One region of the Pseudoalteromonas sp. 1181_04 genome, then DNA from elsewhere that is predicted to be linked to it. Evidence: predicted binding sites of a transcription regulator. Region 1 holds the regulator's gene; each other region holds the start of a gene.
The links. The regulator MetJ, encoded in region 1, represses methionine synthesis genes. The targets are predictions, from matches to a motif close to TAGACGTCTAGACGTCTA.

Region 1 (3,293 bases):
ACCACGTTGCTGCTGTTTAGCGAGTTCATGCTGTGGATGAGATACTAATCCAGGGTAATATACTTGGCTTACATAAGGGGAGTTTTCTAGATATTGGGCAATAATAAAGGCATTTTCTTGATGCTGACGTAAACGAACATTCAAAGTACGTAAACCACGTAACGTTAAGTAGCTATCAAACGGGGCACCGGTAATGCCAATGTTATTAGCCCACCAAGCAAGCTCATCACCCAACTCTTGGGTAGCGGCGATCACCGCACCACCAACAACATCTGAGTGACCGTTAATATATTTAGTGGTCGAATGCACCACAATATCAACACCAAACTCAATTGGGTTTTGCAAAGCAGGTGATAAAAATGTGTTATCGGCACCAACCAACGCACCGCACTGCTTAGCAATCGTGGTGATCGCTTTAATATCGGTTAACCGTAAGATAGGATTACTCGGTGTTTCAATCCAAATTAGCTTTGGTTTTATCTCAAGAATTTTTTGATGATTTTCAGATTTAGTTAAATCTAAAACCACTAACTTTAATAAGCCACGCTTTTCAAGTGAGGTGAATAAGCGGTAACTACCGCCATAGCAATCATGTGGGATCACTAAGGTATCGTCACTGTTTAGCAGCTGAGTAGCTAAATGCACCGCAGCCATGCCCGTTGCAGTGATAATCCCCTTAGCGCCACCTTCAAGCTTAGCGAGCGTTTCAGCGAGTAAATCACGGTTTGGGTTGCCGCTACGGCCATAATCATATTGGCGCTTTTTATCAAAATCAGCAAATGAGTAGGTGGTCGATAAATGAATGGGAGGCACAACCGCGCCGTGATGTTTATCTGCATCAATACCATTGCGTACTGCAATGGTTGCTTTATTCTTTTGACTCATACCGTCACCTACAATTAAATGGATGTTTAGACGTCTAAAAGGTTAGAGGATCAAATTTAATAAGTCAAAGCATTTATGCGGTTTTAGCCGCAAGATTAGAAGTAAAAACATTTAAGCCTCTAGATGGCTAAAAAACAAGTATTTGACTATCTTTTTTAACACGATAGAATTTCGCCATCTTTGCGCTGCAAAAGGTCGCGCAAACAATTAACAACCTGAGGCAACGATACATCCTATGGCTAAATGGAATGGTGAATATATTCACCCATACGCAGAACACGGGAAAAAATCAGAACAAGTTAAAAAGATCACCGTTTCGATCCCGCTAAATGTATTAAAAGTTTTGACTGATGAGCGCACTCGTCGTCAAATTAATAATCTTCGCCATGCAACAAATAGCGAATTACTTTGTGAAGCATTTTTACACGCATTTACTGGCCAACCACTGCCAAACGATGAAGATTTACGTAAAGATAATCCAGAGAAAGTGCCTGAAGAAGTGAAAAAAATCATGCTTGAGATGGGTCTCGAAGTACCTGTACTCAACGAAGATTAAGTTATCATTTGTATATATTCCTGCTTCAGGAATTGGCTACAAAAAAACCTCAGTAACGTAAGTTGCTGAGGTTTTTATTATTGTGCCATTACCAATTGCAGCGAAGCAGCTACTCCATGTAGTTTTCCGGCATATCAATTTGTGCAACACCAGAATCAATTGCCGCTTGCGCTACTGCTTTGGCAATGCGCGGTAATAGACGCGGATCCATCGGTTTTGGAATAATATACTGCGCACCAAATTCAAGTGTCTCAACACCCGCCGCTTTTAATACTTCCGCTGGTACTGGTTCTTTAGCAATGCTACGAATAGCGTCAACCGCAGCAATTTTCATTTCATCATTAATTTTGCTTGCACGCACATCTAGCGCACCACGGAAAATAAATGGGAAACACAGCACGTTGTTAACTTGGTTTGGATAATCTGAACGACCCGTTGCCATGATTAAATCATCGCGAGCACCATGAGCAAGCACTGGTGAGATTTCTGGATCTGGGTTTGAACAGGCAAACACTACAGGTCGATCAGCCATTAACTTAAGATCGTCAGGAGAAAGTAAATTCGGGCCAGATACACCAACAAATACATCGGCATCAGCAATAACATCTTGCAGTGTGCGCTTATCTGTATTGTTAGCGAATAACTGTTTGTACTCGTTTAAATCATCACGACGAGTATGAATAACGCCTTTACGATCTAACATGTAAATATGTTCACGCAATGCACCACACTTGATCAGTAGCTCCATACACGCAACCGCTGCGGCACCGGCTCCTAAACAAACGATAATCGCATCTTCGATTTCTTTGCCTTGTACTTCAAGTGCGTTGATCATACCAGCAGCCGTTACAATCGCGGTACCGTGTTGATCGTCGTGGAACACTGGAATGCTACAACGCTCGATCAATGCTTTTTCTATTTCAAAACACTCTGGCGCTTTAATGTCTTCTAAGTTAATACCGCCAAACGTATCAGCGATGTTAGCAACTGTATTGATGAAATCTTCGGTGGTATTGTGTTTCACCTCAATATCTATCGAATCTAGACCCGCAAAGCGTTTAAATAATAACGCTTTACCTTCCATAACCGGTTTTGAAGCCAATGGACCTAAGTTACCTAAACCTAAAATAGCGGTGCCGTTAGTAATAACCGCAACCATATTGCCTTTACCGGTGTATTTGTAGGCATTAGCGGGATCAGCAGCTATTTCACGTACCGGTTCTGCAACACCGGGGCTGTATGCGAGTGCAAGATCCTGTACGGTTTCAGCTGGCTTTGTAAGCTCAACGCTAATTTTTCCTGGAACGGGGTGCGAATGGTAATGTAAAGCTTGTTCACGAAAGTCTGACATAACGCGATTTTATCCTGCAAGTAAGTTAAGTTGAAAGTGAGAGTAAGCAGTTCTTATATCTTATAGGGAACGATACCTATATTATAATTAAATTCAAGCAATATCAGGTCTATCCTGTTATATGCTATATCCGTTAATTTTATGCGTTTTGTCAGCATTTTTTGCAAAAAAGCTTCAATTTTCGGCTATAAAAACGCCACAAAGCATCAAAAAACCCATCTTAAAATGCTCATTATGCAACGCTTTAAAGCAAAAATAATGACCTATGACTAAAAACCATCAAAGTAAGACGTTAACAACATTTAACCGCAAAAGACCTAACTTTACCGACAAAAACGTTTAATTTATCGCTTTAACGAGAATGACAATATAGTCAACAAATCACTATTTGTCTGTTATTTACTCGCTATACTGGATATAAAAGTGGGAAATAGTCACAACATAATGAATGCGTAAAGCTGGAGCACTAGAGCAAGAAATAAAGACTAAAAGGCGGTGTTT
Region 2 (3,293 bases), on a different contig from region 1:
TGATAATGGTTTTGGATTTATAAAGTGCATTCAAACTGATTCTGCATTGTGTAATAAAGAAGTGTTCTTCCACATTAAAGCAGTTAAGAAATTTGAAAGTAAGCTAGTAGAATTTTCAAATGGTTCCACTGAAAACCTATATTTTTGGTTTACCAGTAAAGACGGTAAGAAAGGCAAAGAAGTTGTTGAGTTTTGGTCAGAAGCTGAAAATATTCCCTTGGAGCATACTTTAACAATAGTTGAAAAGTACGCTGCAACTTTAATAAAAAGTGATAAAATGCCCGCCAAAGTAGTTTCTGCTCCTCCAAGCGCATTAAAGCGTATAATTGAAAGAACATTAGTACAGCCTGCTTTCGTAGCCAAGAAAGTAACAAATGCTGAGCGGCTATCCGCTAGACATTCTTTATCACTTGTTAAATCTGAAGAATTATCGCGACTGCTAATTGATATGGCAGAAAAGAACTTTAGGCTTAGTAGTGAACTTTCAAAGTACATTACTAGCAATAAACTTGGGCATAAATACCCTAATATTGCCGGCATAGTTACCATGACAGATGAAGAGAAAGAATGGGACTTTGATGGTGGGTTTCCAAAAGAAATTTATAGAATTATATGCCAAGAATTAAGTTTAACTGACAAAGGAACTTCAGCTCGTGCAATAGGATTTACTTCGTATCAAGATCAAAAAAATGAGCCAGATATAATTTTATAAATTGCACATAATAAACGCTTTAAACTGAACAAAAACAGTTGGTTAGGTTCCGCTTCGCTCCACATTATAACCAACAATTTTTGTCCGCTTAAGCGGCCGTTTTGTCAATGTCTGTAGATGGCACAAATCTGACAGATCAAGTTAGGACTTATTCAAATAAACGAAGCTAACTATTTGAGCTGGCTTATTCTAGGTCGCGTATTATTATTGCTAGAACCTAGAACCTAGAACCTAGAACCTAGAACCTAGAACCTAGAACCTAGAACCTAGAACCTAGAACCTAGAACCTAGAACCTAGAACCTTGAACCTAAGCAATCTGTTTTTCAGCTAAGTTTAATTCCATTGTCGCTTTTAATAAGCGGTAAAGATTAATTGATGCATCAATTTCTTCTTTACGGTTGGTTAAACTTTCAATATTTAACCCCAGTGGCACGTCTAAATGCGCGCAACTTCTTAGTATTAAATCTAAGTTTTCACGGCAAATACGTACAGATTCACTCAGTGGGTTTTGCGAATCAAGCATCCGCCATTTAGTTGCATCAGGTACGGAAATTCCTAACCATTGCATAAACTCTAAGGTTTTTTCACTGCCGCAGGGCGTAAAGGTTAGAATAATACGTTTAGGTTCGATACCTTGAGCTTTACAGCTGCGCGCATAACTGGTGATCAAATCCACGGTTGCTTGCGCGTTATACACAGCTTGTGAGATAAAAAATTTACAGCCTTGCGTGGTTTTTTCAAGTAAGCGTTCATGTTCATTACGTTTACTTGCGTGGCGCTCGGCAATGGTAACGCCTCCTAAAAAGAAGTCTTGAGGCTGTTCGCTTAAGACTTTATAAGCATCAGGCAGGCTTAATTTAATATCCCCGTCAGATGATGGACTACCGACTAATACTAGGTTTTTTAAATTAAACTGGTTTTTAGTTTCGCTTAACCACTGTTTAAATTCGGCCACACCGCGCTGTGCAACACTTTTATAAGTGATCACTTCTTGATGCGATAAATTACGTAGTAAGTTACTGTATTCTCGAGGATCTACCGTTTGCTTGAACGGAAAAGGGCGAGGCATCTCAGTGCGACTACTTTCATCTTGAATGTCATAAATAATCACGCCATCGTATTCAATTTCATGCAAACGAGCTAAGAGCTTTTGGGCGATAATTTCAAGCTGCGCTTTATCAGTACCAATACGTGGTGGGGTGGTACCAATTAAGTACACACCCTGATTGGTGTCTTCAATTTTCTCTTGTAGTGATAAAGCCATAATCCTCATTCCAGCTAAGTTAGTGTCTATGGCAAATAATATAGCAGCCATTTAGACGTCTAGATAGATTTTTTTAGTGAAACTTTTTCAACGAAGGTGAGTTTTATTCATGTTGCTCTGAATGAAGAGTTCTGTGTTACACAACTGTTTACATAATTAATTGCCTCAGGGGTCTTATATTGACTTGCTTTGTTGCATAATCGGATGACTAAAAACAAGAAATTTATTCAACTAACAAGGGATAGCAATGAAATTTAAATTATTAGCAACCAGCCTTGCGGTAACGCTTGCACTGGGCGGTTGTGCAAGTAACAGCGGCTCAAACATGGTCAAAGAGGTTGAGATTGAGCAGTCAACGGTTGCCAGTAGTAATGATCGGGTGTTCTCACAAGATTATTTATTAGAAGAGCTTGATAACGGTTTACGCGTTATGGTGGTGAAAACTGATTACCCTGATGTGGTATCACTACAAATTCCAGTCTCTGTCGGTTCTCGTAATGAAGTCGAAGCAGGTAAAACCGGTTTTGCACACTTTTTTGAACATATGATGTTTAAAGGCTCTGAAAAATATCCGCAAGATGTGTATTCTGATATTCTAAAAAATTCTGGGGTTGATAATCGCGCTTATACAACCAATGATTACACTAACTATCACTTAAACTTTTCAAAGCAACATCTTGATAAAGTACTTGAAATTGAAGCGGATATTTTTCAAAACCTGACTTATTCAGAAGAGCAATTTCGTACCGAAGCATTAACAGTTAAAGGCGAATACCTTAAAAATAATGCCAGCCCGGTTCGTAAGTTACTTTCTGCAGTACGTAATGAAGCATTCGAAAAACATACTTATAAACATACCACCATGGGCTTTTTTGCAGATATTGAAGCCATGCCGGATCAAATGGCATACGGTAAAGAGTTTTTTGCTAAGTTTTATAAACCTGAATATGTGTCATTAGTGATTGTAGGCGATGTTGATCCAGCTGAAACTATGGCTATGGTTAAAAAACACTGGGGCCAATGGCAAAAAGGCGATTTCGTTGCTGATATTCCAACCGAACCAAAACAGCAAGCGGCGAAATATATACATGAGCAAAACGAAGGCTTACCAGGGCATTGGTTATTAGTATCTTATAAAGGCACAGCCTGGCAGCCAAAACAAAAAGACAGAGCCGCGCTTGATTTACTGTCACAGCTTTATTTTTCAACCAACTCAGAGCTTTACCAAGAGTTAGTGGTTGATAAACAAATTGCTAGCCAAATGTTTAGCTATAACCCTGATACCAAAGATCCCGGCTTATTACATGTTTTTGTGA
Region 3 (3,293 bases), on a different contig from region 1:
GGCATGGATTAAGGTAATGGTTTTACCCATCACCCGATAAGCAACACTTACACGCTAAAGATCATAAAATGACTAAACCAGAAATTAACTTAGTAAACAAACCCAACGGCATAGGAATTGGGCGTATTTTAAAAGCAACTAAATGCTCAATTAAAGGTTTTAAAGCCGCATTTAAGGAAGAGTCGGCCTTTCGTAATGAGCTTGCGCTAGGGCTTGTATTATTGCCATTATCATTTTGGCTAGCGCAATCATTACAGCACTGGGTGATACTTATAATCAGCTTTTTGTTATTGTTGATTGTTGAGTTGCTAAATTCAGCAATTGAAGCATTAACAGATCGAGTCGGTGTTGAATATCATGTGTTATCAGGGCGAGCGAAAGATATTGCTTCAGCGGCTGTGACATTAGCACTGATAGTGTTATTTATTGTATGGGCTGTGGCTGGGTATGAAAAGATAATTACATTGATAGGTTAGGAAGTTAGGCAAAACGTTACAGGCTTTGAGCAACGAGTTTATCTCGCGACAAACACTTATCCTTCGCGGTGGCAAGCCACTCGCCTACAAGTAATATCCACCGCGCTCCTGTAGGTCGCCATTTATGGCGACAAGCCTATTTACCTCCGAGGGTAGTAGGCGCTGTGCGCTACACCGAGAAGACAAAAGTAAAGTTAATTACTTACAGGTTTTTCCTCTATGAGCTCGGTGAACTCTGTGGTGAAATTATAAAAAAAATAGGTTTGCACCAAGAGTAGTGAATAAGGGGGGAAATACCACTGGCTTCGAACACGCCCTAACTCCTAGCCACTTCCTAGAACCTAGTTTTAATTGTGCGGGGTAAACCCGCGCCTATGTCTGGTAGCAGCGAGTTTACCTCGCGACAATAACCTAGGCATTTACAACAATATAATCAGCAGGCATAAAAAAAAGCGCCAATTGGCGCTTTTTTGTATTCACACAATGGCTAATATTAAAGACCAGCTGCTGCGCGAAGTGCGTCTGCTTTATCTGTGCGTTCCCAAGGGAATTCATCACGACCAAAATGCCCGTAAGCTGCAGTTGGTAGATAAATAGGGCGCTCAAGATCAAGCATTTTAATTAAGCCATATGGACGTAAGTCAAAGTGTTCACGAATCAATTCAATTAAACGTGATTCTTCAAGCTTGCTGGTACCAAATGTTTCAACACTGATTGACGTTGGCTCTGCAACACCGATTGCGTAAGAAACTTGTAGCTCACATTTGTCAGCAAGGCCCGCAGCAACGATGTTTTTAGCAACGTAACGTGCAGCGTACGCAGCTGAACGGTCAACTTTTGATGGATCTTTACCTGAGAATGCACCGCCACCGTGACGAGCCATGCCGCCATAGGTATCAACGATAATTTTACGACCAGTAAGACCACAGTCACCCATTGGGCCACCGATTACAAAACGGCCAGTCGGGTTAATGAAAAACTTAGTTGCACTAGTGATAAGCTCAGCAGGCAGTACCGGCTTGATAATTGTTTCCATCACAGCTTCTACTAAATCTTTTTGTGAAATGTCTTCACTGTGTTGCGTAGAAAGTACCACTGCGTCAATACCTACTGGCTTGCCGTTTTCATATGCAAAAGTAACTTGTGATTTTGCATCAGGACGTAACCAGTTAAGCTCGCCGCTTTTACGTACTTGCGCTTGACGCTGCACTAAACGGTGTGAGTAAGTGATTGGTGCAGGCATTAATACTTCAGTTTCATTACATGCGTAACCAAACATTAGGCCTTGGTCGCCAGCGCCTTGTTCTTCTGGGCTAGTACGGTCAACACCTTGGTTGATGTCAGGAGACTGCTTACCAATCGTGTTTAAAATTGCACACGAGTCGGCATCAAAACCCATATCAGAATGAGTGTAGCCAATTTCACGTACAGTTTTACGTGTGATTTCTTCGATATCAACCCATGCGCTAGTAGTGATTTCACCACCAACCATAACCATACCAGTCTTTACGTAAGTTTCACACGCAACACGGGCATGAGAATCTTGTTCTAAGATGGCATCTAGTACCGCGTCAGAGATTTGGTCCGCGATTTTATCCGGATGACCTTCAGAAACAGATTCAGAAGTAAATAAATGTTTTGCCATTGTCTTTGCTCACAAATATTGCGCTTCACAAACGTCGGTAAGAGCGCTAAAAAATTTAGGGGCGTATTTTATCTAAAACAACGATAGTTGCATAGTGTTTTTACGCCTAGACGTCTAAATAAAATTACTAATAACTTTTTGTTCTTAAAAAAAATTCATAATGCCCAATTTAATCAGGTTTTTAATTGCATACAGCCCCTACAATAAGTAAGAATGGATCTTCAAATGAATACACACAATAACCAGCGCAAATACAGTAAAGGTAGGAGAATCCATGCCGTCTCGCAAAGAACTTGCAAATGCTATTCGCGTCTTATCAATGGACGCAGTACAAAAGGCCAAATCTGGCCACCCTGGAGCCCCTATGGGCATGGCTGATATCGCAGAAGTACTATGGCGCGATTATCTAAACCACAACCCAACAAATCCAGAGTGGGTAGATAGAGATCGATTTATACTTTCCAATGGCCACGGTTCAATGCTTATTTATTCTCTATTGCATTTAAGTGGTTATGATTTACCAATTGAGGAAATTAAAAACTTCCGTCAAATGCATTCAAAAACACCAGGACACCCAGAATATGGGTATGCGCCAGGTATTGAGACTACTACGGGCCCACTTGGTCAAGGGATCACTAACGCGGTAGGTATGGCGATTGCTGAAAAAGCATTAGCCGCGCAATTTAACCGCGAAGGTCACGATATTGTTGATCACCACACATATACTTTCTTAGGCGATGGTTGCTTAATGGAAGGTATTTCTCATGAAGCATGTTCACTTGCCGGCACATTAGGCCTAGGTAAGCTTGTTGCGTTTTGGGATGACAACGGTATTTCAATTGATGGTGAAGTTGAAGGTTGGTTTAGCGATGATACACCTGCACGCTTTAAAGCCTACGGTTGGCATGTAGTAAGTGACGTTGATGGCCATGACTCTGACGCTATCCGCGCAGCCATCGAAGAAGCACGCAGCATCACCGACAAGCCAACACTAATTTGTTGTAAAACAGTTATCGGTTATGGTTCACCAAATAAATCAGGTAGCCATGATTGTCACGGCGCACCACTAGGTGAAGACGAAATCAAAGCAGCACGCGAGTTCCTTGGTTGGACTGGTGAAGCATTTGAAATCCCAGCTGATATTTATGCACAATGGGATGGCAAAGAAAAGG

Region 2: a site for MetJ is predicted at 2,022-2,039, ahead of FW757_RS07355 (methylenetetrahydrofolate reductase). Genes of this name have one in related genera too.
Region 3: a site for MetJ is predicted at 2,221-2,238, ahead of metK (methionine adenosyltransferase). Genes of this name have one in related genera too.

Annotation. Positions count from the first base shown of each region.
Region 1 covers NZ_VXCS01000010.1:77,404-80,696, reverse strand. Annotated here, with positions in the region: gene metB (cystathionine gamma-synthase) at 1-885, opposite strand, end outside; gene metJ (met regulon transcriptional regulator MetJ) at 1,121-1,441, shown strand; gene FW757_RS10000 (malic enzyme-like NAD(P)-binding protein) at 1,551-2,792, opposite strand.
Region 2 covers NZ_VXCS01000007.1:71,295-74,587, reverse strand. Annotated here, with positions in the region: gene FW757_RS07360 (cold-shock protein) at 1-712, shown strand, start outside; gene FW757_RS07355 (methylenetetrahydrofolate reductase) at 1,021-1,977, opposite strand; gene FW757_RS07350 (M16 family metallopeptidase) at 2,225-3,293, shown strand, end outside.
Region 3 covers NZ_VXCS01000003.1:193,082-196,374, reverse strand. Annotated here, with positions in the region: gene FW757_RS03565 (LTA synthase family protein) at 1-12, shown strand, start outside; gene FW757_RS03560 (diacylglycerol kinase) at 69-476, shown strand; gene metK (methionine adenosyltransferase) at 970-2,121, opposite strand; gene tkt (transketolase) at 2,396-3,293, shown strand, end outside.